3 regions of the Fictibacillus sp. KU28468 genome follow, and region 3 is predicted to be linked to each of the others. Evidence: predicted binding sites of a transcription regulator. Region 3 holds the regulator's gene; each other region holds the start of a gene.
The links. Region 3 encodes Rex, which represses fermentation and respiration genes when NADH is low (regulators of the CRP and FNR family bind a similar motif). Its sites were predicted from a motif close to TTGTGAAATATTTCACAA; they were not measured.
Positions count from the first base shown of each region.

Region 1: OKX00_RS04495 (ubiquinol oxidase subunit II) is a predicted target of Rex. The motif match lies at 5,153-5,170, and genes of this name have one in related genera.
Region 2: qoxA (cytochrome aa3 quinol oxidase subunit II) is a predicted target of Rex. The motif match lies at 4,777-4,794, and genes of this name have one in related genera.

Region 1 is NZ_CP110666.1:906,214-916,857, forward strand. Features, by position in the region: gene OKX00_RS04460 (PDZ domain-containing protein) at 260-1,456, shown strand; partial or broken gene OKX00_RS04465 (VOC family protein) at 1,575-1,832, shown strand; gene OKX00_RS04470 (ArsR/SmtB family transcription factor) at 1,959-2,306, shown strand; gene OKX00_RS04475 (arsenic transporter) at 2,322-3,620, shown strand; gene arsC (arsenate reductase (thioredoxin)) at 3,644-4,063, shown strand; gene OKX00_RS04485 (hypothetical protein) at 4,191-4,370, opposite strand; gene OKX00_RS04490 (cupin domain-containing protein) at 4,414-5,010, opposite strand; gene OKX00_RS04495 (ubiquinol oxidase subunit II) at 5,269-6,180, shown strand; gene qoxB (cytochrome aa3 quinol oxidase subunit I) at 6,208-8,166, shown strand; gene cyoC (cytochrome o ubiquinol oxidase subunit III) at 8,166-8,765, shown strand; gene cyoD (cytochrome o ubiquinol oxidase subunit IV) at 8,766-9,071, shown strand; gene OKX00_RS04515 (murein hydrolase activator EnvC family protein) at 10,395-10,644, shown strand, end outside.
Region 2 is NZ_CP110666.1:148,348-158,991, reverse strand. Features, by position in the region: gene OKX00_RS00850 (spore morphogenesis/germination protein YwcE) at 391-675, shown strand; gene qoxD (cytochrome aa3 quinol oxidase subunit IV) at 744-1,175, opposite strand; gene qoxC (cytochrome aa3 quinol oxidase subunit III) at 1,168-1,788, opposite strand; gene qoxB (cytochrome aa3 quinol oxidase subunit I) at 1,803-3,746, opposite strand; gene qoxA (cytochrome aa3 quinol oxidase subunit II) at 3,765-4,715, opposite strand; gene OKX00_RS00825 (DUF2231 domain-containing protein) at 5,074-5,520, opposite strand; gene OKX00_RS00820 (sensor histidine kinase) at 5,609-6,859, opposite strand; gene OKX00_RS00815 (response regulator transcription factor) at 6,859-7,533, opposite strand; gene OKX00_RS00810 (DEAD/DEAH box helicase) at 7,557-8,783, opposite strand; gene OKX00_RS00805 (L-threonine 3-dehydrogenase) at 8,916-9,878, opposite strand; gene OKX00_RS00800 (glycine C-acetyltransferase) at 9,912-10,644, opposite strand, start outside.
Region 3 is NZ_CP110666.1:4,187,297-4,197,940, forward strand. Features, by position in the region: gene OKX00_RS22090 (CPBP family intramembrane glutamic endopeptidase) at 1-180, shown strand, start outside; gene OKX00_RS22095 (DUF4305 domain-containing protein) at 180-380, shown strand; gene solA (N-methyl-L-tryptophan oxidase) at 418-1,551, opposite strand; gene tatC (twin-arginine translocase subunit TatC) at 1,661-2,431, opposite strand; gene OKX00_RS22110 (twin-arginine translocase TatA/TatE family subunit) at 2,449-2,640, opposite strand; gene OKX00_RS22115 (redox-sensing transcriptional repressor Rex) at 2,674-3,321, opposite strand; gene moaC (cyclic pyranopterin monophosphate synthase MoaC) at 3,371-3,859, opposite strand; gene OKX00_RS22125 (ABC-F family ATP-binding cassette domain-containing protein) at 4,096-6,033, shown strand; gene tsaD (tRNA (adenosine(37)-N6)-threonylcarbamoyltransferase complex transferase subunit TsaD) at 6,341-7,357, opposite strand; gene rimI (ribosomal protein S18-alanine N-acetyltransferase) at 7,357-7,806, opposite strand; gene tsaB (tRNA (adenosine(37)-N6)-threonylcarbamoyltransferase complex dimerization subunit type 1 TsaB) at 7,816-8,508, opposite strand; gene tsaE (tRNA (adenosine(37)-N6)-threonylcarbamoyltransferase complex ATPase subunit type 1 TsaE) at 8,505-8,960, opposite strand; gene thiL (thiamine-phosphate kinase) at 8,970-9,953, opposite strand; tRNA gene OKX00_RS22155 (tRNA-Asp) at 10,206-10,281, opposite strand; tRNA gene OKX00_RS22160 (tRNA-Met) at 10,317-10,393, opposite strand; gene OKX00_RS22165 (amino acid permease) at 10,584-10,644, opposite strand, start outside.

The DNA of each region.
Region 1 (10,644 bases), 1.1 Mb from region 3:
TAAAAACCCGCACGTAATTCATGAAAACACGCATGTAAACCCAACGAACGTCTGCTCATCTTCTGACAAACGATCTGCAAGCGCCTTTCTTTATGAAAAGCTACACATTTTTCTCACACTCCTTGTTCTTTTCGGGTTATACTTAAAAATATTAACTACATAATGCTTGTGTAAATTTACATTCCAGGCAGAAGCCGGAATCACATTTTGAATAGATTAAGAACGTTGAGAAAAGAAGCATTAAGGAGAGGTTTGCGTGATGGATATCTATGTAAAGGAACTGCTTGAGGGCATAGCGGCTCTTTTTTTACATCCACTTTCATACGTGTTTGTGATTGTTGCTTTTGTTATTGGTTTTAAGCGAGTAAAACGGGAACGAAAAGAATTTAAAGTAAAGGTCCACCCTGTGATTGATAATTTAATTCAATCGTTTTTTCCTGGTCTTGTCATTGGTATTATTTTTTCAGTTGTTCTGCTCGGCGCCGGTGTCGTCGTTCCGATGGGAATGGTGGCCTTGATCGGCGCAATGTACGCGTTGCTTGGCTTAACACTGAGAACAAGGTTTTTAAACCCGGCTTATGCGATCGGACTCGCATCAATAGTTGCACTTGTTCTCCCGCATATCTCGACAAATGTTGATCTGCTGGATACATGGCTGAGGGATATCCGCAACACACCGCTTGATGCTCTCGGTATTCTAATGGCTCTCCTCCTCATTCAGGAAGGGATTTTGATCATCTGGAAAGGGTCAAACCGAACGTCTCCCCGTCTGTTGAAAGGCAAGAGAGGTCAATACGTGGGTGCGCATGAGGCAACAAGGTTCTGGCTTGTCCCGCAATTTTTGCTCATCCCGATCGGTGCCATACCCGCACAGGGAGATTGGCCGATCTTCGGATTGCAGGCTGTAGGATACTCCATTCTCCTTGTCCCGTTTGCGGTAGGTTTCCGTCAGCTGAATTCTCATTCCCTTCCACAGGAGGCGATTAAAGCGACCGGAAAACAAGTACTGGCTCTCGGCGCACTTATTGTGGCGATTGCGCTGGTTGGTTTCTTTACTGGCTTGCCGCTGCTTGCGGTTATCGCTATCATTGGAGGAACGCTCGGCCGTGAGCTCATTACCGTCATTAACAGCCAGCGTGATGAGAGCGGCAAGCCATTCTTCACACGCCGGAATGAAGGACTCGTCGTCCTCGGTGTGGTGCCTGGCACCCCTGCTGCCAAGATGGGTATCCAGGTAGGGGAAGTCATCATGAAGGTGAACGGAGTCGCCTTAAATAATGAGCGTGAATTCTACCGTGCTTTGCAGATTAATGCAGCCTTTTGTAAACTCGAAGTTCTGGATCATAGAGGAGAGCTCCGTTTTTCCCAGCGGTCGCTCTATGAGAATGAACATCACGAGCTCGGCTTGCTGTTCGTGCATGAAGTGACAGAAAAGAAGAGTGTGGTAGTATCGTAATTTCCTATGAACGTAATCGATACTGAAACAGACATTGAGGATTGAAAAAAAGGTTGACAGAATAGAGGGAGGTCTCAAGTGATGAGACCTCCTTTTTATCATCTCTTAAATCAAGTAGAATATAAAACCCGAAATAGTAGGAAATCAGGTCGGCCATTTCGGTTTCCAAGTGGAAAACGAGGAAGAAGTGATAAAACACAAGGATCGTTTAGAGAAGTTAGGATTTTTTGCCCGTGAAGAAATGGATGTATACTGCTGCTATGCCACTCAAGATAAATTTTGGGTGACGGATCCAGACGGGAATGAGTGGGAATTCTTTTATACGAAGAGTGATAGAGAAGTACATGAACCAACAAAATCAGCGTCTTGCTGCTAAATCATACTATGTCACCTGTCATTCTGGCAGGTGACTTTTTGTTGATACGAATTTATGGTTGCGTACATAAGGATATACTTATATGATGATGACGGATAATGTGATGATATTGGAGGTGCTTGCGGGATGGCCAGTCAAGAATTAAAATTGGAAACCGCTGCTAACATACTAAAATTATTAGGCGATAAAACACGGTTAGCCATGGTGAAAATATTGTCTGAGAACGAATGCTGTGTCTGTGAATTTGTCGATCTGTTTCAGATGAGCCAGCCAGCCGTTAGTCAGCACCTGCGAAAGTTAAGGGATATCGGTTTAGTTAAAGAACGGAGAAACGGGCAATGGATCTATTATTCATTAAATGCTGCTTATCCTTTTCTTTCGTTTGTCCTGCAAGTCATTCAGAGCTTACCGAGTCAGCAGTATCGTATAGAAGAATTAGAGGCACAGGGAAAACGAATTTCCTGTGATAGTTAAGGAGGTATTATATTTGTGAGTGCAGTCATTATTGCCAGTATCATTTTTTTAGCCACACTGACGTTTGTGATCTGGCAGCCAAGAGGTCTTAGTATTGGATGGTCAGCTTGTGGAGGAGCTCTTATTGCTTTGCTCTTTCAAGTGGTCTCCTTTCAGGATGTAATAGATGTAACGGGAATTGTTTGGAACGCTACTCTCACATTTGTTGCTATTATCATTATTTCTCTTATTTTAGATGAGGTAGGGTTCTTTGAGTGGGCGGCTCTTCATGTGGCCCGCTATGCAAATGGAAACGGGATCAGAATGTTTTTGCTGGTAACGGTATTGGGAGCAGTGGTGTCCGCTTTCTTTGCCAACGACGGAGCTGCGTTAATCTTGACTCCGATCGTTTTAGCAATGGTTCGCCATTTGAAATTTGAGCACAAAATGGTGATTCCATTTATCATGGCCAGCGGGTTTATTGCAGATACGACTTCCTTGCCGCTGATCGTCAGCAATCTGGTGAATATTGTGTCAGCTGACTTTTTCGGCATCAGTTTTTCGGAGTATGCCAGCCGTATGATCATTCCCAATCTATTTAGTCTGCTGGCAAGCATTCTTGTACTCTATCTTTATTTCAGAAAAAGCATACTAAAGACTTACGATGTCAATCAGCTGAAAAAACCGGCAGAGGCCATTAAAGATGTAAAAATGTTTACATTGTCATGGTATGTTCTAGCTGTTCTGCTCGCTGGATACTTTATAGGAGAATTCTTCTCGGTGCCTGTATCCTTCATCGCAGGAGTCATCGCGGTTATTTTCTTGGCAGCTGCAAGAAAAAGCTCAGCCATCCAGACAAGAACAGTAATAAAAGGTGCACCTTGGGCGGTCGTATTCTTTTCTATCGGTATGTATGTTGTCGTGTATGGTTTGCGAAATGCAGGACTTACCAATCTATTGGCTAGTGCCATTGAATCCGTCACACATCATGGACTATTTGCAGGAACGATTGGAATGGGCTTTATCGCAGCAGTCATCTCTTCTGTGATGAATAATATGCCAACCGTTATGATTGATGCGTTAGCCATATCTGATACCCATACGACAGGTGTCATGAGGGAAGCCTTGATTTATGCGAACGTAATCGGTTCGGACTTGGGGCCGAAACTTACACCAATTGGTTCGTTAGCTACATTATTATGGCTTCATGTGCTGAATACCAAAGGCGTGAAAATAACATGGGGATACTACTTTAAAATTGGGGTCGTTTTAACCGTTCCAACCTTGTTTATAACGTTGACAGGTCTCTATCTATGGTTAATTATCCTTCATTAAATTGAGTTAAGGAGTGTTTGAGAATGGCTAAAAAAACAATCTATTTCTTATGTACCGGAAATTCATGCAGAAGCCAGATGGCAGAAGGCTGGGCTAAAAAGCATCTTGGTGAAGAATGGGAAGTAAAAAGCGCAGGGATTGAAGCACATGGCTTGAACCCCAATGCGGTAAAAGCGATGAATGAAGTGGAGATTGATATTTCGAATCAAACATCTGACATCATTGATCCGGATATTTTAAATAACGCAGATCTTGTTGTCACGCTCTGCGGGGATGCGGCTTACAAGTGCCCGATGACTCCTCTGCATGTAAAAAGGAATCACTGGGGATTTGATGATCCGGCGAAAGCGGAAGGAACAGAAGAGGAAAAATGGAAGGTGTTCCAGCGAGTCCGTGATGAAATCGGAGAACGTATTGCAACGTTCGCGAAAACAGGAAAATAACAAGCAAGGGGCTGTCCAGAAAGTCGAAAATTGACCTTCAGGCAGCCCCTTTTTGGCTTGAAAAATCTTCAATGAAAAGTTAATTGAAGTGGAAGATGCGAGACTCCTCGAAAATGAACTTCACATTTTATCCGTGCGATAAAAAGCTGCCGGAGCCTTCCTTGTCCTGCGGGATTAGCGTGATAGGTGAGACTCCCGCCGGCGCTAGCGCCAAAAAGCAGGCGTTCACGCCGGTAAGGCTCCCCGCACGCCCCGCGAAAGTAGGAGCTCGCGCCGGTAAAAGCGAGCACCCTGGAACGGAAATCAACAGCTTATAGACTTCTTGGACAGCCCCTTTTTTTTTTGCCGTTTTAATATGGCGGATGATAGAAAGTCTGAGGATAATGGCTTGGATAATACTGATCTTGGCGTTGTTCTCCACTGCAGTTTTTCGGCGGCCCGATAAACGTGGTGGACTGGACGGGTGCGACCGTTTGGATCCATTGTTTTTCATTCATGCAATATGTGTGAGCCATGATGTTGGACGGGGTGAATTTTAATAGATCGGAACCCAGGATGACATCCGGTGTCGGTGAATTGAATATAGCCAGCAGGTGGGTTTGGTCAGAGGCAGCCACTTCATAATGCCACCAGCCTTGAGGAACGTTAGCAACCTGCCGGGGTCCGATCGAATAGTGATGGAACTGTTTCGTAAACGGATTGAAGATGGAAACAACAGCAGAACCAGAAATGCAGTACACAAGCTCTGCGGCATTTTGGTGATAATGAGGTTCGACGACGTTATTGGTGCTCAAGAAAATATCCAATAAGGAAACATTGTCCAACGTGTTTAACTGCTGGATCCCCAAAACATTTATATAATTCTCGCGGTCTTTGGTGAACACGTTGCTGCTGACATCGGCGGTGTATTGAGTGGCTGGTGATGTGTAATCCAAGTTTTGCACCATAGTTTACCCTCTTTCTATTGGCAGATGGTCACTACCATACCCTATGCAGATGCCCAGATGGCGTGACAGTATTTTTTCCTGCTGCGGCCTCATTTGTCCACTTTGTGACAAATGAAGCAGAACAAGCCTTATTTTTATGAAAGTGTGATTTATATCACATATGAGAAACGCCCCTCCGTTATAGCATGAAATAGTACTTATTACACTCCGTCAGGAAGATAGAAACACTGTTTCAGGTTATGAAAGGAGAGGTCACACATGAAGAAACATACGTCCGGCTATCTTTGGAAGATTTCTGCTCTGGGCATCACCCTGTTAGCACTTCTAACAGGATGCGACCGGCGGTATCTCGTCTTTAATCCGTCCGGCCCTGTCGCGCAAAAGGAGCTTGACTTAATTGTATTGTCAGCGGTTTTATGTGCCGCTGTGGTGATACCGGTTTTAGTTTTGCTGTTTTATATCGTATACAGGTACCGTGACAAACCGGGCAATAAAGCACCGTATACGCCAGAGTGGAATGACAGCAAAATATTGGAGATCGTGTGGTGGGGAATTCCGGTCATCATCATTTGTATTTTAGGCGTTTACACTGCCAAAACAACGTATTTTCTTGTCAAACCGCCGGTGACAGATGTAAAACCGATTACCATTCAGGTCACCTCACTCGATTGGAAGTGGCTGTTTCAGTATCCCGATCAAAAAATTGCGACCGTCAACTACGCGGAAATTCCGGCTGGCGTTCCAGTTCAATTCCAATTAACATCGGATTCGATGATGAACTCGTTCTGGGTTCCGGAGCTTGGCGGACAAGAATATACGATGCCGGGAATGGCGATGAGGCTCTGGCTGCAGGCAGACAAGCCGGGAACGTACTTCGGATCTGGTGCCAACTTTACCGGAAAAGGTTTTGCCCATATGAAATTTAAGGTGGTTGCCAAGCCGCAGGCTGAATTTAACCAATGGGCACAACAAATTAAAAAATCAGCTCCGGCGCTAACTCAGGAGAGATTTGATCTGCTGACGAAAAAAGGACTGGCAGAGAAACAATCATTTTCTTCGTATCCTGAATCCTTGTTTCATAACACGATCGACCGCAACGGCGGCAAATATATGAAGCCTGAGATGAAGCACGGGGGACATGACATGTCGATGATGGACCACGATAAATAATAGAAAAGAAGAAAGGGGGAAAAACAGATGGCAGACAAGGCGAAAGGATTTTTTGTAACCGGTGATCCGCTGATTTATGGCGCGGATGTTGCCATTGTGATCACGCTTCTTGGTATTTTGGTTTTTCTTACGTTTTTCAAAAAATGGGGCTGGCTGTGGCGCGAGTGGCTCACAACCGTTGATCATAAAAAAATCGGAATTATGTATTTGGTATCCTCCCTCCTCATGCTGTTCAGGGGAGGAGTTGACGCACTGCTCATGAGAATGCAGCTGGCGTTCCCGAATTCACACTTTTTGGATTCACAGCATTACAATGAGATTTTTACGACGCACGGCACAATCATGATTTTGTTTATGGCGATGCCCTTTATGTTTGCACTGTTTAACATTGTGGTGCCGCTGCAGCTCGGAGCGCGCGATGTCGCGTATCCGTTCTTGAACGCGCTGAGCTTCTGGCTGTTTTTCTTTGGCGCCATGCTGTTCAACTTATCCTTTGTTGTGGGAGGATCGCCGGATGCCGGCTGGCTGAGCTATCCGCCGTTATCCGAACTTGCGGGAAGCCCGGGGCCGGGACAAAACTTCTATATCTGGGGAATTCAAATCTCTGGGATTGGAAGTCTGGCAACTGGAATTAACTTTCTCGTCACCATTTTAAAGATGCGTGCTCCCGGCATGAAACTCATGAAGATGCCGCTGTTCTCCTGGTCTGTACTGGCCAGCTGCATCACGATCATCTTCGCGTTTCCTGTATTGACGGTAACGCTGGCGCTATTGTTTGTTGACCGCTTTTTCGGTGCCCATATCTTTACGGCAACCGGAGGCGGAAACCCGATGATGTATGTCAACCTGATCTGGATGTGGGGACATCCAGAAGTGTATATCGTAGTGCTGCCGGCGTTCGGTATATACTCAGAGGTCGTCAGCACCTTCTCGAAAAAGAAAATTTTCGGCTATAAATCCATGGTATTTTCCATGATGATCATCAGTGTACTTTCCTACTTTACGTGGGTCCATCACTTTTTCACGATGGGTGCCGGAGCCGATGTGAATACGTTCTTTGCCATAACAACGATGGCAATCGGTATTCCAACCGGTGTTAAAGTATTCAACTGGCTGTTCACGATGTTCCGCGGCCGCATCAGCATGACGCAGCCGATGCTCTGGACGCTCGCTTTTATTCCCTGCTTTGTCGTTGGGGGAGCGACAGGGGTCATGCTGGCTGTTGCGCCGGCTGACTATCAGTACCATAACAGCTATTTCCTGATTGCCCACTTTCATCAGGTCTTGATTGGCGGGGTCGTCTTCGGGTATTTGGCAGGACTCTACTACTGGTGGCCGAAAATGTTCGGCTTTAAATTGAACGACCGCCTCGGCAAATGGGCATTCTGGACATGGAACATCGGGTTCTATGTATGCTTCATGCCGCAATATGCGCTTGGATTCATGGGCATGACCCGCCGTGTCTATACGTACGGATGGGACATGGGCTGGGCGCCGTACAACCTTGTTTCCACGGGTGGCGCGTTCCTTATGGGAATCGGCTTCGTGTTCCAGGTGTGGCAGATCCTCTACAGCATCAAGAACGGCGAGCGCGATCTTACAGGAGATCCGTGGAACGGCCGGACGCTGGAGTGGTCCATTCCATCTCCTGCTCCGCTTTATAACTTTGCCCATATTCCAGGGGTGAAGAGTGATGATGCCTGGTGGGATATGAAGGAACATAAGCATGGAGCTGCATCTGAAAAAGAAAATAAAGAGTTTGAACCGATCCACATGCCTAAAAACTCAGGTATTCCATTTTTCATGGCGGCGTGCTGGTTTGTAGCTGGATTTGGGCTTACTTTTGAATGGGTGTGGGTAGGAATCGCCGGCTTGGCTGGTGTAGCCATCTGCTTGCTGGCCCGTTCCTTCCAGCGGAAAACGGACTACTACATTCCTGTAGATGAAATCAAGCGGACGGAAGCTTCTTTAGGGAGGGTCGTGTGATGGCACAATCGGTAACGTCTATGGATACCCGCCACGAGGCGCATCACGATACGTTTAAATTGCTGGGCTTTTGGATTTTTCTTGTAACAGACTGTATCATTTTCGCTTGTTTGTTTGCTGTATATGCCGTCTTGAGGACTCACACAGATGGAGATCTTACAGGGCATGAGCTGTTTGAGGTCAAGGGCTTTACTGCTGAAACCTTCATCCTTTTGGCAAGCAGCTTTACGAGCGGGCTTGCTTCACTCGCGATGCATAAAGGAAACAAAAAACAGCTGATGGCATGGCTGGCGGTCACCGTATTGCTCGGTATGTCCTTTGTGGGACTTGAAATTACGGAGTTTGCCAAAATGGCAGCTGAGGGAGCAACGATATCCACTAACGCGTTTCTTTCTTCCTTTTTTACACTGGTCGGAACGCACGGACTTCACGTCACGTTCGGTTTGATCTGGATGATTGGTGTAATGGTTCAGATCGGGAGGCACGGCATCGACCATCTGACCAAAGAAAAAGTAACGATTGTCGGTCTGTACTGGCATTTTCTCGATGTCGTCTGGATTTTCATCTTTACCGTTGTTTATCTGTTGGGGGTGATGTAGATGAACGGACATGAAAACCATGGTTCAGCAAAGACATACATTATGGGTTTTCTCTTTTCCATCATTTTAACGATCATCCCGCTGTGGCTTGTGATCCAGCAGTTGATGAGCAAGAGCATGCTGACGGTTTCCATTCTTTTGATCGCTTTACTGCAGCTCATCATTCAGTTTTTCTTCTTCATGCACATTAGAGAAGGAGAGAAGCCGAGGTATCATGTGATGGCACTTGTGCTTGGAGCTGTCATGGTGTTCACGATCGTAGCCGGCTCCATCTGGATCATGACGTTTAATTCTCAGGTTCATTAAGGGAATAGACTTTACCTTTTGTAGTTCCTGTGTGCTGGAGCTGCATGTCGGAAAGCAGATCATGAGCGATAAATCGAGATGAAAGCTGGAGAAAGTGCCGGCACTGCTGATTGGTGATCCTTGGCTGAATAAGTAAAAATAATCTTGTAAAGAGGAAATGTGAGCATCGCTTGAAGAATGAAGGCAGGCGATGCAGACCCATTTTCCTCTTTTTCTTTTCATGAGAAGGGTAAAACATACCGGGCAATGCACGCCGGTGAGAAGGTCGGTTGGAGGTATGAGGAAGTATTCGAGGGGATCGAATGTTTTAGGTGTATGCTGTTTGATAAGAAGAGTGGACAACCGTTTTAACTGCTTTTTGCTCAGAATCTCATTTGTGTGCAGTTGGTTAAGGTGTTCTATTTTTTTAGGGACTAAAGAGCTTCGGGTAATGTACTTGAGGTTACCAGGACTGCCTTTGATTCGAATGATGGTCCGGGGACTGCTGATAACAACGAGGCATTCAATGGGGAGCGGTGGTAGACGGTTCTTTGTAAGCCATTCGGTTAACAGCTTTTTATGGCGGTGGATTTGTATGATCGGATATGCAAATCCTTCTTCTTTACCTTCGTGTGTACGAATCTGCTGTTGATGTGTTTCGTCAAAAAGAAGTAAGCCTGAAAATAGATGGTCCTTCGATGGAAATTCTTGCAGATAAAAGTCGAGGGACTGTTCGCTGCGGTATCCTTTGAACCGGCTGGCCCGCTCTTTTTCGATGATTGGCCGTTTTGGATGGTTTGGGGGCAGTCTGCGAAGCAAGGCTTCTAGTTTTTTGATGATAAGAGGGATTTTGTATAGATTTGACGATCATAGCAACACTCCTTATTAGATAGATTTCTCTTTTTTAGTAGATTTTCCTGCTTTAGAAGGGTGGTTTTATGGAGGGAGGAGAGCGGATGGGGAGTTTATGTGAAGAATTGAGCAGAAAAGGAGAGGAATTGTACCGTACGCTCAATTAATTGAGCCGAACAACATTTAATTGAGCGTAACTCAAAATAATTGATCCAAACTAAAAATTCAGATAACTGCGCTCAACTAAACCGGCTTAATTTCCACAAAAACCCCTACATTATCCTCATTCATTGTCAGTTCCTGCAAAGTAAAACCCATCATTTATGTCAATTAATCACTCATTCTTACATTTCTTAGGTTATTTTCGCGAGTTTTGTAACAATTTGAAATATAGTTGTAATGTAATTGCCCAAAAACTCTATTATCTAAATGATATAATTGCACTTGGGATTAAAAGAGGGTGTAGGAGAACGTATGGAGGAGGCAATACCATTGAAAAGAAAGATATTAAAGGGGTTATTATCTCTAAGCATTGGCTTGAGCGCTTTTACATACACTTCTGCTAACGCGCAAACGTTAAGTGATATACATCAAAAGCAAGCTGAAAACCAGGCCAAAAAACAAAAAAAGAACGCAGAAATTAAAGACGTGCAAGGACAGCAGGACCAGGTGCTTGAGGAACTGCAAAAAATTGAGTCTACTCTGCAGCAGACGCTGAACGATATTCAGACGAAAAAAACAG
Region 2 (10,644 bases), 320 kb from region 3:
AGCTTACAGACTTCTTGGACAGCCCCTTTTTTATAAGGAAAAGCGTCTCTTTTGCCGTTTTTGACCAAATGAGAGAATAATTGAACGAAAGAAGGAGATAATTGAACCAAAAGGACCAGTTATTGATTCTAACTCAAAATAATTGATTCTAACTAATTATTCAGACTTTTTCTCAACCATAAAAACCCAAAACATTTATGCCACACGTCATTCAAAGCTTACAGGCTAACTGTACAACTGGAATTTTTTATAGAAAATAGTCCTATTTTCTAAATTTTCTGTAGTATATTTTTGAAAACGTGGTATACTAAATGTAACAAAATGTTCACAAAACAGACCTAACTTCGTCACAATTGCAAACGCTGTCATCTACTTAAGGAGTTGATTGTAATGGATGTGTATGTTGTATATCTATTCGTGGCCACGGCTACTCCGCTATTCCTATGGCACGATCATAGAAAGCTTGCTTTATGGCAGATTCCGTTTATCGCGATCATGTGGCTCTATGTCGCGCTTTTCTTGGCAGGAGATTTGAATCCGCTGGCTCATCTGCTGTTCAATATCGTGTTTGTAGCCAACGTGGTATTTGCTCATGTTGCAGCTTTCAAAATCTATGCGATTCCGTTTATCCGTCGTGAAAGAGAACGACGTAAAATTTACCGTGAATCTAAATAAGTAACCATAAAAAAGCTCCTTGCAGGAATTCTGCAAGGAGCTTTCTTTGTGCTGACGTCCGGCAGATCTTAATGATCCATGTCCATTCCGTCCATATCGTCATCCATCTTATGCTTTCCATCCATCTCCATCTTGCCATGGTCCATCTTGTGATGATCCATATGTGCATGTCCTGCAGACATAACCCATACAGTACCTGCAACGATAACGATCGCGATGAATGCAGCAAACAAGATGTTTCCTGTCTGGGTTTTGCTGGTAAGCGAGCTGCTCTTTTCGGAGCTCTCTGTCATATGCATGAACATGAGAAGCTGAAGAGCCGCTTGCAAGAACGCAAAGATAAAGATGATAATAAGAATGGTTTGTTTAGAAAAGCCTGTTTTAAATGTTACCCATAGAGCTAATGCAGTAAGAACGATGGACAGGATATAACCAACCACGTGTTTCCAAGGTATGCCGCCATGTTCGTTTGATACAGCTTGATTTTGTGGATTAGCCATTGTGCAACACCATCCCTGTCAAATACACGGCAGTGAAGATAAAGATCCACACAACATCAAGAAAGTGCCAATATAAACTTGAGATAAAGACTTTCGCTGACGTCTGAGGCGTCAATCCTCGTCTTGCCACCTGTATCAAGATTAAGGTAATCCATGCAATACCCATTGTTACGTGAAGTCCGTGTGTTCCTACGATAACGAAGAATGCAGACCAGAACGCGCTTGTTCCTAATGCAGCACCTTCATGTACGTAAGTGACGAACTCGTAGATTTCATAGCCCAGGAATCCAGCCCCAAGTGCGAGCGTGATGATCATCCAGACAAATAGTCCTTTTCTGTTGCGTTTACGCATTTCATGAATCGCAATACCGCATGTAAAACTACTGGTCAACAGCAGGAATGTTTCAATCAATACACCTTTGAGTTCAAAGAGCTCATGTGGTGTAGGTCCATCTGCAGTTCTGTACATCAGAGTGAGATAGGTTGCAAACAACGTAGAGAACAACGCAATTTCCGCCCCAAGGAATATCCAGAAACCGAGAATATTCAAGCGCCCGGTTTCTGATTGATATTCTAAAGGCGTGTTATGATCGTGTACTTCTGCATGTGCCATTGTTCACGCCTCCTTTAAACGGTAATCCGTTCAGTTTCTTTTATTTCTTCAACACTTACATAGTAACCTTCATTTTTATCAAATGAGCGGATGATTAGGGTAATGAATACGCCGATCAATCCGACAATCCCCATCCAGTACCATTCGAACACTAATCCGAAACCTGCAACGAAGAAGCAGGACGCCATAGCAAATGGTACTCCTGAGTTATCAGGCATATGAATCGGTTTAATATCAGCGAGTTTTGGTGTTACATCATGGTTTTCATGTCGCATAGTCTCAACCGGATCCAAACCTTTTACAGTTGGAGTAACCGCAAAGTTATAGTGCGGCGGTACAGCTGACGTTGTTGCCCACTCAAGTGTACGTCCAAGACCCCAAGAGTCACCAGTGTTTTCACGCTCTGAGTAACGGAAGCTGTAGTAGATGTTATAAACAAGGGCCAGGAATCCGATACCCATCACGAACGCTCCTACAGTAGAGACCATATTAAGATCTCCCCAGCCTGATGCTGCGCTGTACGTGTAAACACGGCGAGGCATTCCATCAAGGCCCAGGAAATACTGCGGGAAGAAACATACGTTAAATCCGATCATGAACAACCAGAATACCCATTTACCAATACGTTCATTCAGCTTGTAGCCGAACATTTTCGGATACCAGAATACAAGTCCTGCGAAACACCCAAAGACTGTTCCGGCGATCAATACATAGTGGAAGTGAGATACAAGGAAGTACGTGTTATGGTACTGGTAGTCAGCTGCAGCCATCGCAAGCATGACACCCGTTACTCCACCGACAACAAAGTTTACGATAAATCCTAGTGCCCAAAGCATTGGTGTCGTAAATGAGATCCTACCTTTGTACATCGTAAACAACCAGTTAAAGATCTTAATACCGGTCGGAATACCAATCAGCATGGTACTGATCGAGAATGCAGTGTTAACTGCTGCTCCTGAGCCCATTGTGAAGAAGTGATGGACCCAAACCAGGAAGCTGTATGCTGCGATAAGGACCATCGCCCATACCATCGCTTTGTAACCGAAAAGCACCTTGCGGGCAAATGTACTGATAATCTCTGAGAACAAACCGAACGCAGGAAGGATAACGATGTATACTTCCGGGTGGCCCCAAAGCCAGAACAAGTTCGCCCATAGCATATCCATCCCCGCTCCTTGAAGCGTGAAGAAATGAGCTCCGAATAAACGGTCAAATGTCATAAGTGCAAGCGCTACTGTAAGAATAGGGAACGCGAACACGATGATGACCATAGTAATAAGTGCAGACCAAGTGAACATTGGCATTCTGAACAATGTCATGCCTGGCGCTCGCATTTTTAAAATCGTTACCAGGAAGTTAATACCCGTTAACAGGGTACCAATCCCGGAGATCTGAAGACCGAGCAAGTAGTAGTTCTGCCCTGGTCCAGGACTTAACTCATTACCGGCAAGCGGCATGTAGCTTGTCCAACCAGCAGATGGTGATCCACCGATAACGAACGAGATGTTAAAGAGCATTGCTCCGATAAAGAACGTCCAGAAACTTACGGCATTCAAATAAGGGAATGCAACGTCACGTGCTCCAATTTGAAGCGGGATAACTACGTTGATCAAACCAATCAAGAACGGCATCGCCATGAAGATGATCATGATCGTACCGTGTGTTGTAAAGATTTCGTTATAGTGCTGGGCATCAAGGAATTTCGCATCCGGTACAGCAAGCTGTGTACGCATTAGCAATGCATCGACACCACCGCGGAATAGCATAAGAACCGCAGAAGCGATGTACATGATTCCTAACTTTTTATGGTCAACGGTAGTGAGCCATTCTTTCCAAAGCCACTGCCATTTTTTAAAATATGTCAGATAAAATAGAAGTCCGATTACTGTTAAACCGATGGAAACGTCCGCACCGTAAATCAGCGGGTCACCGGTAACAAAAAATTCATCCCATTTCATAATTTAGTGCCTCCTCTATTAATGAGAATGAGATTCCCCATGAGAGTCTTGTTCCGGCTTGTTCGCATCTTTCGCTTTTGAACCGTGCGGGTTTTGCGGAACTACTCCTAAGCGTTCACGGGTCTTCACTGCATAGTCTCTATCTTTAGCGTGATCTACCCATTTTAAATGTGTAGATGAGAATGTCATCTTCTTGGCTTCGCCTTGAAGCATTAACTGATCATACTGCTTTTTAGACAACTCAGGCGCCTTGCTCTTCGTATCTTTTGCCCATTTGTCAAAATCAGTCTGTGAAACAGAATTCACATCAAAAATCTGGTGGGTGAATCCTTCACCATTATAGTTTGCATTTCGACCTGCAAATTTGCCTTTATGATCCGCCTGCAGATAAAGCGTTGTTTCCATACCTGGCATCGCGTACTTTTGACCCCCAAGTGCAGGAACCCAGAATGACGACATGGAATCTGCTGAAGTCAGCTTGAATTCCACCGTCCGGTCTTCCGGGATATTAATGTAGTTGACGGTTTCAATGCCTTGCTCCGGATAAGAGAAAATCCATTTCCAGTCAACTGCCGTCGCCGTAATGACGATCGGTTCTTGGTGCGCAGAAGCCTGCGGCGGTTTCTCAAGATCATAAATGGTCTTAATCGTCGGAATAGACAAAGCGATTGTAATAAGAATCGGGATAACCGTCCAGAGTATTTCTAATTTCTTGCTTCCCTCTTGTTCAGGTTCCCAGTTGGACATATCTTTTCTGTTTTCACGGTATTTAACAACAATCACCGTGAGCAGGATATACACTACAAGTAGAATAAGTGCCATGAATCCTATAGAATAAAGAATAAGATCCTTCTGCTGAGCCGCAACAGGTCCTTTCGGATCTAGAACTATATAATTGCTGCACCCGCCTAAGAAAAATACGGACAGCATAAGTCCTAACGCAAAAAACGGTCTTAACCGCTTAAACACTAGGCCCACCTTCCTTCCTGTAAACATATATGTGAGATTTCTCACTGTAAACTTACTAAGTTTGTGCTTTCGTTCACATAATAACAAATTTCCCCCAAAAATAGACCATCTTTTATGAACTGTCATAAGTTCTTCATGTAAATTTCACTAGTTTATCACATATTTATCAAAGAATGTTCATATTTTTGGAATTTACTTCTTGCTCTTCCATTTCACGATTTATCCCTGTACGAAATGAAAAAGCCGCCTGTTCGGCGACTTTTTTACCGTTCTAAATTCTTTATTTCCTTTAAAAGGACAGCTTAAACCAAGTTTAAAGATTAAATTAAAATCATGACAAATGTTTCACATGGAACGTTTATTCTTCATGGTTCGACGTTGTTTTTATCGATTCCGGATGATAGACCATCTTTCCTCCATAATGGCCTGTAATCGAAAGCGTTACTGCTCCTGCAAGAGAGAGAATAAGCACGATCGGCATTAGTGGCGGAATCAGGCGGAAGCGATGTAGCAATTTAAGCAGTATAACTGCCCCAAATATGAAAAGGGTGATGAGCGCATACGTCTCATGCGGTTGAACGCCACTCTCGATGCTGTGCCCGACCTGTTTTCTTAGGAAGTGTTCAGCTCCGTCACCGGAAATGTAGGCTACAATTCCCATAACAAAACCTGAAGAAAACAAGTACAGCGCCATTTGATCAAAAAATGGTTTCTTCCATATCGCAATAATCTGCGCCAAAACTCCAATGATCAGCAGCGCAATCGGAAAATGTACAAGCACAGGATGAAGCGGTGTAGATAACATACTGGTCAGCTCCTTTTAGTATTCGTATAACTAATGATAAAAGCAGAAACTGAATTTTAGCTGAAAAAACGGAAGTTCCTCAAAAGTTTTACGATAAAATAGGCAGCTTCACTGTAAATGCCGTACCTTTTCCCAGCTCGCTTTCAGCCCCAATCGTCCCATGATGAAGGTCTGTAATCACCTTTGCAATGGTCAATCCAAGACCCGCACCCCCAGTCTGCCGGGAACGCCCTTTCTCCACCCGGTAAAAACGGTCAAAAAGATAAGGAATTTCTTCTGTTGGAATTCCTGCTCCTTTATCTTCAACCGTAAAGCTCAGGATTCTTCCTTCTTCCTTCTCTACCGTCATGTATATAGAAGACCCTGGATCTGAATATTTGGAGGCATTATCAAGGAGGATATGAAGCAGTTCTTTTATTCTTACCCGGTCAGCCTCTACCAGGATTTTGTCATCAGGCATATTTAAGACAAACAGCCTTTTACCCTCATGCAGCCGCTGATACTGATGGATGACCTTTTCAGCCAGCTCTGCAAACGAAAAGGACGCCTTGTTCATCTTAGTTTGCCCTGCATCCTCTTTGGCCAGTGTAAGTAGATTGGCGACAAGCCCGTTCATATGGCGGATCTCATCCTTCAATTCATTCAACGTTTCCTGAGAAAAAGGTGAAAGTTTATCTTTTTCTTCCTGTTCCAAAACCTCAAGAGAGGCAGAAAATATACTGATAGGCGTTCGAAGTTCATGGGAAGCGTCAGCAATAAACTTTTTTTTCCCTTCAATATTCTGAATGATCGGCTTCATCGCTTTTCTTGCCAGCCGATCTCCCATAATAACGGAAATAATTAATGCGGCCAGCCCGATTAAGGCAAGGGAAAAGAACCAATGCTCAATTTTTTCATGAATGCTGCTAATATTCTTTCCTACAAAAAGCATGGTATTTTTGTCGATGCGAGCACTGGCATAAATGATGTGCATCTCGTCCCTCGAATGCATGCTTAAGCTCTCTAACTGCCCTTCTGAGCGGCAGCACTTCTGACCTCGGACAAATGCGCGAAAAGCTTGGGCTTCCTTCCCTTTTGGCTGTACGGCTGCTCTATGAGGAAACTTTTGCACGGTTTCAGTAAAATACAGCGATCGCGAGGTCTCTTTTCTTTCAAGAGTATCGTCCTGATCTTTGTATTTCGCCAGTTCATAGTGCAGGATGTCCTGAATGTCTTCATTTGCTGTCTCAAACAGCATGCTTTTTACCAATAAATAAAGAACGGCCAAGACGATAAGGAGAGTTACAAAAAACCAGCTGCTGTAGTTCCATGTGAGTTTCTTTCTAAGATGATTCAGCATTATTCTTTCTCCATTCGATACCCGATGCCTCGGACGGTCTGAATGTATTTTTTCTCTCCAGATGGATCCAGCTTTTTCCTCAGCAGTTTAATGAAGGCTTCAAGCGTGTTCATCGTCACATCGCTGTCTGCTCCCCACACATGCTGAAGGATGCTTTCCCTTGTCAGCACCTGATTCTTATGGCGGGCAAACAGGACGAGCAGCTGAAATTCTTTTGGCGTCAGCTGAATTTCTTCATCGCCCCGTTTAAGCATATGGTGCTGTACATCAAGCTGCAGGTCACCGATCATCACCCAGTTATCTTCATATAAAAAGCTTCTTCTTCGCCCTAAAGCCGTAATCCGAGCAAAAAGCTCTTTGAATTCAAACGGCTTGGAAAGGTAATCATCGACCCCCGCATCAAATCCTTGAACAAGGTCATCCACTTGATCCCTTGCCGTCAGCATCAAAATAGCCCCCTGATAGCCTTCTTTCCGGAGCTCCCTGCTGACAGAGACACCTTCTTTTTTTGGCAGCATCCAATCCAGGATTATGATATCAAACGGTTCTTCAAGCGCTCGATCAAATGCCGTGTCACCATCTTCACACAGAACCAGCCTGTACCCTTCGTTTTCCAGCATCCTCATGATTAACCGTGCGAGACGGCGATCGTCTTCAACCAGTAAAATTTTCATGCGATCCTTCTCCTGTACGGTTGTCAGCGCCTCCGTGGCTTTCTGCTGCTTTTCTGATACTGCTGTCTTGCACCCGCACGGCGGCTCTGCATCTTGTCATTCGTTTCAGAGCGGCTTCCTTCCTTCTTTTTTTCCGGTTTTTCCAGCCGCTGTTTTTGTATCTTCTGCTTAATTCCTTTTTCGATCAACTCTAAATAATTGCGGTCTTTTGCCGCAACCATCGTCACGGCAAGCCCCTTGCTGCCGGCTCGTCCTGTTCGTCCTATACGGTGGATATAACTTTCTGTATCTTGAGGAATATCGTAATTGATGACATGGGTCACACCTTCAACATCCAGGCCCCTTGCCGCAACATCTGTAGCGATCAGGTAGCGGATTTCTCCCTGCCGGAAGGCATGCATCACCGCTTCCCGTTTAGCCTGGGTAAGATCGCCATGCAGTTCGTCTGCCTGGTATCCCGCTTCCTTCAAAGCTTCATTCAGCTTGCTTACCCGCCGCTTCGTCCGGCAAAAAATAATAGCAAGGTACGGACGGTGCAGCTCCAGAAGCAGCTTCAAGTCATCCTGCTTTGAGCGGTCTGTCGTCTCAATAACACGTTGTCTGATTTCATTTAAGGTGATTTGTGTCTTCTTCACCGTAATCTCTGCTGGATCTTTCATATACGTTCCTGCAAGGTTTACAATTTCAGAAGGCATCGTTGCGGAAAAAAGCATCATCTGCCGGTTCTCTTCTGGTGTCTGATCAATAATTTCTTCAACATCCTGCAAAAATCCGATATGAAGCATCTGATCCGCCTCATCTAAAACCAGCATGGAGACGTGTGACAGATCAATGGTTCCTCTTCTTACATGGTCCAGCAAACGCCCTGGTGTGGCGATGACAACCTGCACCTTACCGCCGAGTTTATGCATTTGCTGAATAACATCTTGTCCCCCATAAACGGACAGGACATCAATTCCCATTGAACTGCTCAGCTTTTTTACTTCTTCCGCCACCTGGATAGCAAGTTCTCTTGTCGGCGTCACGATCAGTGCTTGGATAGCTTCATTCTCCTGGTCAATCCGCTGCAGCATCGGTACGGCAAAAGCCATCGTTTTCCCGGTTCCTGTCTGGGATTTTGCAATCACATCTTTTCCTTCTAACAGCAGCGGGATTGTCTGCTCCTGGATCATTGTCGGCTGGGCAATCCCATAGTCAGCTAGCGTTTTCCGGAGCAGAGGATTCACCTGTAAAGCTTCAAAACCACCCATAAGCAAGTCTCCTTCCTTTTCTTAAATTACTTGGTTAGAGCAATATTATTCACACTCAACCCAACAACAGCATTGATTTACATGTACCTTTTAAAAAAGAGAGCCGTATTCAGGCTCCCTTTTTTCTTCCTATTAATTTGCAACTTTGTTGTTCGATTTATCGTTCAGCTTCAACAGCATATCTGCTGTCATTTTATCCAAGTCATAGTCAGCTTTAAAGCCCCATTCCGCTGCAGCAGCAGAAGAATCGATGGCATTCGGCCAGCTGTTTGCAATCGCCTGTCGAACAGGGTCCACATCATAATCCATCGTAAAGGACGGCATCTGCTTTTTGATGGCAGCAGCGATTTGTTCCGGCTCGAAGCTCATTGCAGAAACGTTAAATGAGTTGCGGTGAAGCAGTTTTGCCGGATCAGCCTCCATCAGGTTGATAATCGCATTTAACGCATCCGGCATATACATCATATCCATGTATGTTCCCGCATCAATAAATGAAGTATAGCTGCCTTTTCGAACGGCTTCATAATAGATCTCAACCGCATAGTCCGTCGTACCGCCTCCTGGAGGGGCGACATAGGAGATCAATCCAGGGAAACGCAGTCCGCGGGTATCCAGGCCAAATTTGTGAAAGTAATAATCACAAAGAAGCTCGCCAGACACTTTGTTTACTCCATACATCGTTGTCGGACGCTGGATCGTGTCCTGCGGAGTCTGATCTTTCGGTGTTGAAGGGCCAAATGCACCAATGGAACTCGGTGTGAAGAATTGGCAGTTCAGCTCTCTCGCCACCTCAAGGGCATTCACCAGACCTCCCATGTTCAAGTTCCAAGCAAGCAGTGGCTTCGCTTCTGCCGTTGCCGAAAGAAGAGCAGCAAGGTGGACCACCGTATCCGCATTGTATTTTTTAGCGATGCCGGCCATCGCCTGTGCATCGGTTACATCAAGAATCTCGAACGGTCCGGATTGAACGACCGGGCTGTCTGTCTTACGGATATCTGTCGCAATAACATTATCCGCGCCATATATATCACGGGCTTTCATGACCAGCTCTGAACCGATCTGCCCGAGTGCTCCAGTAATGAATATCTTCTTCATGTTACATCCTCCGAATCTATACCGGTTCCTGTATTAAGAGATGATTCCCATTTCCTTGCCGACTTTTTCGTAGATGGCAAGTGCCTGATCCAGCATTTCCTTCGTATGGGCAGCTGTTGGCATGTTTCTTACACGGCCAGTGCCTCTTGGTACGGTTGGGAAGACGATGGATTTTGAATAAACGCCTTCTTCATTCAGCTTTTTGCTGAACTCCTGAGTTTTTACTTCATCCCCTACAATAACAGGTGTGATTGGTGTTTCACTGTTTCCGATATCATAGCCCAGCTTCTCAAGGCCTTGTTTCAAATACTTGCTGTTGTCCCACAGTTTTTCTTGCAGCTCTGTGCTTGATGTTAAAATTTCAATGGCTTTTGTACAAGCCGCTACATCTCCTGGAGTCAGTGAAGTAGAGAACAAGAATGGACGGCTTCTTACTTTCAGCCAGTCGATCAAGTCCTTTTTACCGGCTACATAACCGCCGACAACACCGATTGCTTTAGAAAGCGTACCGATTTGGAAATCCACTTTATCGGATAATCCGAAATGCTTCACGGTTCCTGCGCCGTTGCCGAGTACGCCAGATCCATGTGCATCGTCTACATAAGTGATAAGATCGAACTCTTCAGCAATTTCAACGATCTCTGGAAGCTTGGCAACGTCTCCGTCCATGGAGAACACACCGTCCGTGATGACCATGATCTTGTTGTAAAGTCCAGATTCCTTTGCTTCCTTCGCTTTTGTACGAAGGTCTTCCATGTCAGAGTGG
Region 3 (10,644 bases):
GCCATGGGATTTGTATTTGCATTCCTGTATGTACGGACAAAACGCTTGCTCGTTCCCATTGTCGCCCATGTCTCCATGAATACCCTCGTCATGCTCGTACAGGTGGTTTTTGCTGATAAGATCAATGACTTGCAGGATAAAGCGGAGAAAATGCAAATGATTATTGGGGGACTTTTCTAATGAGAACATCACCATTTTTTATGAGCGGTTTATATACTGTCATGGGCATCCTTTTCACCTGGCTCGCCATTCATTATTCCAATGAATACGGCGTCACCGGGATCTGGACCCTGATCACCATGCTTGTGGCGACCTTTGATTTTGCCAATGCGATCAAGTACTACAGGCTGCACCGCCACATAAAAAAATATAAGAAGTAACACAAAAGCCGGTCCTCTTTTAAAGGAACCGGTTTTTTTACTTCTTTTCAAATCGGCGGATGGAGAATGAAGAAATATCTTGTTCACTCTTTCCCGCTATGATTAATTCGCTTAAAACCTGGCCTACTGCAGAGCTGAATTTAAAACCATGTCCTGAAAAGCCTGAGGCAATGGCCACGTTAGAATGGTTCGGATGCAAATCGATGATGAATTTTTCATCTGGCGTCATAGTGTACATACAGGTTTTACCGAATTTCAACGGCCCGCCTTTTGGCATATAGCGGTTCAAAAAACCAGCAAGATCGGATTCATCTTCCTCTTGTTCACCAAAAAGAGCTAATGGCTCATCCGGATTGATTCGATCGCCTCCATCATGCCGCCCCGTCTTTAGCCCCGAACCGTTGATGCTTGGGAAGCCGTAATAAAGACCTTGAAGTGTATCTACAGCAAATGCTGGAAAGGATTGAGATTTATAAAGTTCTTCATGGGCATCGAACCAGGCAAATGTTTTTCTCACCGGTTTAAGAGGAAGATTCAGCTTTAGCTTGGCAAGGAGAGGCCCAGACCACGCTCCTGCCGAAACTACCAGGGCATCTGAAGAAAATGTCTGTTCCTCCGTCCTAACGGTTACTTTCTTGCCTTGGATATACAGTTCTTTAACCTTATGATTGGTCAGAACCTCTGCTCCGTACTTTTCTGCAAGCTCTCGATAAGCTTCGATACATTCCTCGCATTTTAGCACTCCGGACGTTGGCTCATAGCATCCTATGTAGTTTTCAGGCAATGTCATTCCCGGCCACCGCTTGTTCACTTCATGCGATAACAACACTTCAAGGGGCAGAGAATAGGTCTTTGAACTGGAGATAATGTTCTGAACGAATTTGGATTGATGATCCCCGGCATTCAAGACGCCTGTTTGAAGAAACAGCTCTCTGCCTGTCTCTTTCTCCAGGTCTCTCCACAACTCCCGTGCTTTCAGAACGAACGGAACATACTCTTCTCCCTCAGCGTACGCATACCTTATCATTCTTGTATCCCCGTGGTGGCTGCCTTTATTATGCGGTGGATCATATGAATCTAACAATAAGGTCCTTTTTCCGCTCTTCGATAAAAATGATCCTGCCGCCATTCCCATAGAACCGGCTCCAATGACAATAACATCATAGTGCATGATTTATTACCTCCATATAGAAAAGCGCAAGCGCCCTGCTAAAGTCCGACAAGCGCTGGAGCTAGACATTACATCTATGCAAAGCTTTCAAGTAAAAAAACACACCCCGCTAATCGAGATGTGTCTTTTCCAATTCTAGATCAAGCATAGCTTCTTCTTCTGCTTTCAGCCGCTTTTTATAGGCATTGGCCGAAATTAAAATACTGATCTCATACAGAATGATGAGCGGAACGGTGATGGTCAAGTGTGAAATCAGCTCTGGAGGACTGATCAGACCCGCCACAACGATAATTCCAAAATAAGCGAATCTCCTGATCTTTCGTAAAAAATGAGGAGTAACAAGCCCAAGCCTTGTTAAGAACATGACAAGGACCGGAAACTGAAACAACAAACCAAACGGCAGTATTAAACTGAACAAAAATGAAAAATACTCGTTAATCCCATATTCCCCTTCGACATTCAGCGAATTCGCAATGTTCGACATGAAATGAACGACGAGCGGAAACAGAATGAAGTAGCCGAAGCTCAGTCCGGCTGCAAACAGCAGAAAGGAAACCGGAATGTAAGAGAGCGTTACTTTTCTTTCATTTTCAAAAAGACCGGGGCTGATAAAAGCCCATATTTGATAGAGCGCTACCGGCAGGGAAAGCAAAAGCGCAATAATAAAAGCAAAATCTATATATACCTTCAGAGGATCGGTAAGATTAAACGCGTTCATCTGGATGTCTTTTGCTACATTGTCACTTTGCAAATAAACAATGACGGGCTTGGCAAAAAAGAGACCCACAACCATAAAGAGAAAAAAGAAAACGGCCGTAATGACGATACGGTTTCTCAATTCACCCAAATGGTCGTAGACCGGCATGTTTTTATCTGTCATTTTGTTCATCCTAACTGCTACTTCTGTTCGTTTTGGAGAGACTCTTTTTCTTTTTTGTCGTTATCATGATCATCCATGAGTCCCTGTGTCGCATTTTTAAATTCTCTTAACGTTTTTCCTGCTGCCCGTCCAAGTTCCGGAAGCTTTTTCGGTCCAAATACGACTAATGCGGCCGCGGCGATAAACACTGCACTACCTGCTCCAATCATTCCAGACACCTCCTTTACTGCAAAATGGAAAATCTATAAATCAACTGATGGGTAATGTTTCATAAAATAAATCAAAGACTGCAATTCCACTGCTAAATCAATATGATGCACCCTGATCTCGGCTGGCAGTGTCAGGCGCGCAGGTGTAAAGTTCAAGATGCCTTTGATCCCAGCCCGAACGAGCTGGTCGGCAATAAACTGGGCAGAGCCCACTGGAACCGTCAGGATGGCGACTTCTACATCACTTTCCTGAAGCTCCGCTACTATGTTGTCGATAGAATGGATCGGAACTCCAGCTACTTCTTTTCCTACCTTGGCCGGATCCACGTCAAAAGCGACCTGGATGACTGTATTATTGTTTTTTATAAAGTTATAGTGCAGGAAAGCGGTCCCTAAATTTCCAACGCCAATCAAAGCAACCTTTGTTACTTCATCCTGGTTAAGCGTTTTCCGGAAAAAAGATAAAAGATAGTTTACGTTGTAGCCGTAACCCTTTTTCCCGAGAGCACCGAAGTAGGAAAAATCCCTTCTGATCGTTGCTGAGTCTACTTTTACTGCTTCGCTAAGCTCTGCAGAAGATACCCGCTGCTTTCCTGAAATGGAAAGGTTTTTTAGAAAACGGTAATAAAGCGGAAGCCTCTTGGCAGTTGCCTGCGGTATTTTTATCTGTTCCTGATTCATATTAGAGCCCTCCACTATCAGAAAGCTTATCTACAGTTTACCATATTTTTTAAGTGGTACGTTGAAAATCCCCGTTTTTTCCGCCGGTTTTGCTCTGCAAAAAGGTTGGTCCAATGATCATTCCCTTATCCACGGCCTTGCACATGTCATAAACGGTTAACGCTGCGGCACTCGCTGCAGTCAAAGCTTCCATTTCAACACCGGTATTGCCTTTTGTTTTCACGGCTGCTTCAATATGCAGCCTGTACTGTTCTTTATTTTCTTCTTCCCATTGAAACGTAATATCTACACCCGTCAGGGACAGAGGATGGCACATTGGAATCCAGTCGGATGTTTTTTTCGCTGCCATAATGCCTGCGACCTGCGCAACGGCAAGGACATCGCCTTTACGAAACGAGCCTTCTGATATTTTTGTGTAGATTTCCTTGTTAACAGCGATTGAGCTTCTGGCTGCAGCTGTACGGACCGTCGCATCCTTTTCGGAGATGTCTACCATTTTCGCTCTTCCTTGTTCGTTAAAATGCGTAAAAGATTCCATAACCTTCTCCTTCTTCCTAGAATATACACTATCTTTGAAATCTACGGCGGATGATTTGCACGTTAATTCTAACGAAATGTTGAACATTGATTAGTTGCTCCGCTTTGCTTATGTAAGCTACACTAAGAGTAGACAGAATTCAGCAATACAGGCTAATCGAGCAGCATCTCAATCTCATTTCGCATTCAGTCTGTGAACCTTGTTATTCGTCGATAGGAATTTGAGGTGACTATACATTGATTATTTTGCAAGTGAATGACTTAACAAAATCATTTGGGGTTGACCCTATTTTATCGAATATTAAGCTGGAAGTCCAAACCCGCGACAGAATCGCGCTTGTCGGAAGAAATGGAGCAGGCAAATCCACGCTTTTAAAAATCATTACCGGTGACATGTCCTACGATTCAGGACAGCTGATCATGCCAAAAGGCGTCCGAGCCGGTTATCTAGCCCAGGACACTGGCCTTGAATCCGAACTGTCCATCTGGGATGAGATGATCAGCGTGTTCGAGCCGCTTCGGAAGATGGAAAAGCAGCTGCGCAGCATGGAGAGCCGAATGGGTGAACCTGCGCTGACCGCAGATGAAGCAGCCTACAATAAACTGCTAAAAGAGTATGATGAACTGCAGATTCAGTTCAAGGAAGCGGGCGGCTATCAATACGAATCGGACATCCGCACGGTACTTCACGGCTTTCAATTCAGCGGGTTTGACCCGTCAACTCCCGTGCAGACATTAAGCGGAGGGCAGAAAACACGCCTTGCGCTGGCTAAACTGCTCCTTACAAAGCCAGACCTTTTAATATTGGACGAGCCGACCAACCACCTGGACATTGAAACACTCTCATGGCTTGAGCAATATTTGCAGTCCTATCCCGGCGCGATCCTGCTCGTCTCGCATGACCGCTACTTCCTGGATAAAATCGTGACGACGGTCTATGAGATCTCCCGCCATCGCTCTTCCAAGTTTAAAGGCAACTACACGCAGTATCTGGAACAAAAAGCAGAACGCCTTGCACTGGATATGAAAGCCTATGAGAAGCAACAGGATGAGATCGCCAAGCTTCAGGATTTTGTTCAAAAAAACCTCGTCCGGGCCTCTACCACTAAACGTGCACAGAGCCGCAGAAAGCAGCTTGAGAAAATGGAAGTCAGGGACAAGCCGCTTGGTGATGAAAAGTCCGCTTCCTTCTTGTTCGATATAGAACGCCAAAGCGGCAATGACGTATTAAAGCTTGAACAGGTCGCTACCGGTTATGAGGACGGTGTGCCGCTCATCACTAACATTGACTATCATGTTTCCCGCCAGGACAGCGTCGCGCTTGTCGGGCCAAACGGCATCGGAAAGTCCACTCTTTTAAAGGCCATCTTAAAACAGCTGCCTTTATTGGAAGGAAACATCGCTTACGGCGCCAATGTGAAGATCGGCCATTATGAACAGGAGCAGGCGAACCTCAGTTCCAATAAAACTTTGCTGAACGAACTCTGGGACGAGTATCCTGACAAAACGGAAAAAGAAATCCGAACCGTTCTAGGCAACTTTCTGTTCAGCGGGGATGACGTACTCAAGTATGTCAATGAACTGAGCGGCGGCCAGAAAGCCCGGCTTGCTCTGGCTAAACTGATGATGCAAAAAGCCAACCTGCTGTTATTGGACGAACCGACAAACCATCTGGATATCGACAGCAAAGAGGTTCTTGAACAGGCACTCATCAATTTTCCCGGTACTATAGTTTTCGTTTCTCATGACCGTTATTTCATCAATCGGATTGCCACCAAGGTCGCTGAGCTTTCACGGACGAAAATTACAAATTATCTCGGTGACTATGATTATTATATTGCGAAAAAAACCGAGACGCGAGAACGTGAAGAATTAAAAAACAAAAGTCTCCCTTCCTCCCCGCAAGCGGATGAACCCGCCTCAGCCGGAGCGTATAAACAGGACAAGGCGGCTAAACGCGAGGACCGAAAGCGGCAGAGGAGAATTGAAGAAATAGAGACCCTCTTGGAGAAGCTTGAAACCGAGCAGGCTGTTCATGAAGAAGCGTTATGTGATCCCGCCGTTTACCAGGATTATGAGAAAACGCAGGAACATAATGAAAAGATCGAACAGATCAAAGCAGAAACTGAGCATCTTATGGAAGAATGGGAACTGCTCCAGCTCGAAGAAGAATAATGATACACACAACAGCGGTGCCAGGCACCGTTGTTTTTATTTTGCGATAATTCACAGTATCCACAAGGTTATGCACAGCTTTTATAGATAATAACTCTTTCATCAACATAGTTATGCACATTATCCACAGTTGCATAAAATGTTATCCACATTATTTTATGCACAGACATAGAAAGCAGTTTTATTGCTTTTTTTTAATTTATTCACATTATCCCCTGCCCTGTGGATAACTTTGTCCACATCTCACTAAAGCACTAAAATGCCTCAACAAAAAAATCCCTTCTCACATGTAGAAGGGATTCTTACGTTATTGTGCCTCTAAATCGAGACCTGGTACACCATTGAGTGCCCAGTCTGCTCTTTTTCCTTTTTGATAGGCAATACTGCCGGCTGCTCCGATCATAGCAGCATTATCTGTGCATAAGTTGAGCGGAGGAATAATGAGCTCATAGGGAAGATCGCTGAACTTAGCTTCCAGCGCCGCTCTTAATCCTTTATTCGCTGCTACACCGCCTGCTAAGAGCACCTGTTTCACATGATGCTCACGCGCAGCACGTGCGGTTTTTTCTACAAGCACATCAATGACCGATGCCTGAAAGCTCGCCGCCAGATCTTCAGGCTTAATAATCTCTCCGCGCTGCGCCGCATTGTGGACGGTATTGATAACAGCTGACTTTAAGCCGCTGAAGCTAAAATCATAAGAGTCTGCTTCCAGCCAGGCACGGGGAAGGTTAAGGACGGGTTCTCCATCCTGCGCAAGCCGATCAATGTGCGGTCCTCCCGGATAGGGAAGGTTCAAGGTACGCGCTACTTTGTCATAGGCCTCTCCAGCTGCGTCATCTCTCGTCTCACCGATCACTTCAAACGAGCCATGCTCCTTCATCAGAACAAGCTCAGTATGGCCCCCGGAAACAACAAGAGCAAGCAGCGGGAACTCCATCTCAGTGATCAGCCGGTTGGCATAGATATGCCCGGCGATATGATGAACCGGTACGAGCGGAAGACCATGGGCAAATGCCAAGGCTTTCGCCGCATTCACACCGATCAAAAGCGCCCCTACGAGTCCTGGTCCTTCTGTAACGGCAACCGCCGTCACATCTTCCATCGTAATTCCCGCATTCTGAAGCGCTTCTTCCATCACAACCGTAATCTGTTCAACATGATGGCGTGATGCCACTTCAGGCACGACTCCGCCAAAGCGCTTATGGCTTTCAATTTGCGAAGCGACTACATTTGCCATAATTTCTGTTCCATTTTTTACGAGCGCGACCGCTGTTTCATCACAGCTCGTTTCAATCGCCAGTATAATTTCATCCTGTTTCATCAAAGCATCACCCACATCACTAAAGCGTCTTCACCATTATCGCTGTAATAATTTTTTCTGATACCGCCATTCTGAAAACCAAGCTTGCGGTATAAATTTTGTGCTACATAGTTGCTGACCCTGACTTCAAGGCTGAGCCTTGCTGAACCATAACGCTTCGCCAGTATCATCGCCTGCTTCATAATTGCTTCCCCAAGCTTCTTGCCTCTGTATTCAGGGCGGATCGCCACATTTGTAATATGGGCATCATCTATAATGACCCAAACACCGCAGTACCCAACAATTTTCCCATCCGTCTCTAGTAAAAGGTAGTAGGCAAACTGATTATGGACAATCTCATTATAAAAAGCTTCCTGTGTCCAAGGCAGGGTAAAGGAAGCGTGTTCGATTTCAATGATATCCTGCAGGTCATTGACCGTCGCCAACCTGTATGTGTATGTCTCCTCCATGGTCTGCACCTACTCCTTCTGTGCCGCCAGCCAATTCACTTCTGCTTCTGCAAGCTGAAGATAGCTGGGAACAAAATGATGGACAGATTCTGGTTCCTTCCCCATGCCGATTCGTGCCAGTTCAGACGGGCGCGGGTTATGATCAGCTGACGTACCGAACACCGCTTGATCACCGAGCTCTTCTAGAATACTTTCTTTATGCAGCTCTAAATCGTTTCCCAAAAACAGAACCGGTTTCTCCAGGCGTTTCAATTCTTCAAGCCAATTGGTCCTCAATGCAAGCCGGTCCTCTTTTACCGCTTGAAAGCTGCCTTCATCACAGCCATACAAGCCTGTATATAGCTGGGTCCTCCTGGCGTCAAACAACGGGCAGACATAGCCATTGAAGTATTTTCCGTTCTGAGCCAAGACCTCAAGACTGGAAACACCTGCGAGCTCCTTTTTCAGCGCCCAGGCCAGCGTTTTCGCGATTGTTACCCCGATTCTTACTCCTGTATACGATCCCGGCCCTTTCGCCGTAATGATCCGGTCCAGATCGGCTGGCTTCATATTCATTTCTTTCAATAAATCATGAATCGCCGGCATAACCCGGATGGAGTGATTCTTTTTCAAGTTCGTCGTATAATCCCCAATGACTTTCTCTCCATCAACCACAGCAATACCCATGACGAGGTTCGATGTATCTATGGCTAAGGCCTTCATTTTCCTAACTCCTTACATATCGTAATAAATCGTTCGCCTGCAGGGTGAAATTTCAATTCCCTTTTTTCGTCTCCCGTGCGGCGGATCTCAATATTCAGCCGGTCTTCCGGAAGCCGGTCAGCAATGAACTGTGCCCATTCCACCACCGTTACTCCTTCACCTTCAAAATATTCCTCAAATCCCAAATCCTCATCGCTGTCTTCCAAACGATATACATCCATATGATAAAAAGGCAGACGCCCCTTATATTCTTTAATGATGGTAAATGTCGGTGAATTGACCACCCGCTTTACACCCAGACCCTTGGCAAGACCTTTTGTGAATGTCGTTTTACCTGCACCAAGATCTCCTTCAAGAGTAAGCACATCCCCCGGCCCAAGCAAGGTTCCAAGCTTCTCAGCAAGCTCACTCGTTTCTTCAGGAGAAGCTGTTGTTATTAAAAGTTGTTCCATACTTGCACCTCAATCAGAAAAATGGTTATATCCCGCTTTCGACAGTTTTTCAACCGAAGTTCCTCTGTTCAGCAGCACACCGGGCGACCCTTTTGTTACCCGTCCGATCACCATTAAACAAATCCCGGCTTTTTCGCAAGCCGCCTGCACTTCAGGAAAGGCATCCGGAGACATCGTCCCGATCAGTTTGTAATCTTCTCCGCCAAACAGCATCCATTCGTCCTGCATCTTGCTGGGATAGTACTGGATGGCTGCACTTTTTGGAAGTTTATCATGAAAAAGTGTGATCGAAACACCGCTCGCTTCTGCGATCTCATTTGCTTCGCTGGCCACGCCATCACTGATATCGTTCAGCGCCACTCGTCTATTGGACTTCGCCAAGATCCTCCCTGCCCCCACATGTGGCAAAGGAAGCTGATGCTCTTTGACAAGGAGAGCTTCCTCTGTGCTGAATTCACCTTGGTGGGATCGTTCTAAAAGCAGGGACAATCCACCCGCAGAATCTCCGACCGGGCCTGATACAAAAACAACATCATCAGGTTCAGCGTTGCTTCTCAAAAGCTTCCTTCCTTGCTCTACCTGGCCCAATACGGTCACAGATAAAACAAGAGGACCTTTCGTAGAAACGGTATCGCCGCCGATCAGATCCATATCATATTCTTCAGCAAGTGCAGCCATTCCCTTGTAGATCTGGGACAGCTTCCCTTCCTCCCATGAAGGCGGAATAGAAATAGAAACCAAGTAAAAAAGAGGTATACCACCCATTGCAGCAATATCGCTAATGTTGGCGGCAAGCGCTTTATGGCCGACATGAAACGGAGTCAATGTGCTTTGCGTGAAATGAACGTCCTCCACCATCGTATCAAGGCATACAATCTGATCAAGCTCTGAACCTTTTATGAGAGCCGCGTCATCCCCAATTCCTTGTATAAGCGAAGACTGTTTATGGCCGGCCGGACTAATCGTTTTAATCCACTCAAATTCATCTTTCATCGTATGTACCCTTCCACTTTCACGGTCGTTTTTAACAAAAAAGCCTTTTGATTTTATACCCTATCCTATTTAAAATCCCTGTGCTTTTTTTACAAAAAAGCCTTTTGATTTTTCATTCTATAAAAAATCCCTAGGCATCGAATGATCCTAAGGGTTATGTGTCTTTTATTAGTTTATCTTATTTTATGGAAAAAACCTATTTTTACATAAAAAAACACGAAACAAATTGTTTCGTTTACGTTTTAAAAGTAATGGCGGACCCGACCGGGGTCGAACCGGCGATCTCCTGCGTGACAGGCAGGCATGTTAACCACTACACCACGGGTCCATTTATCATTTACTCATGGAGTAGATAAATTAAATTGGTTGCGGGGACAGGATTTGAACCTGCGACCTTTGGGTTATGAGCCCAACGAGCTACCAGACTGCTCCACCCCGCGATGATATGAATGTGCACGGACGATGTGTCCGAGTATCGACTGTCATATGATGTATTCGGCTGACTTTTTCATCCGAACTTATTTATGTCTGAGTCGACAATAATTAATATATCATGAATTTTGAAATCACGCAACTCTTTTTGTATAATTGCACGCCAGTAAATTTTTACTGACGTGCAACTTAAAATTATTATGCCACTTTCTCGTCTTTATTATCCTTTTTATTAAGACCTTTTCCATAATAAAAAGCA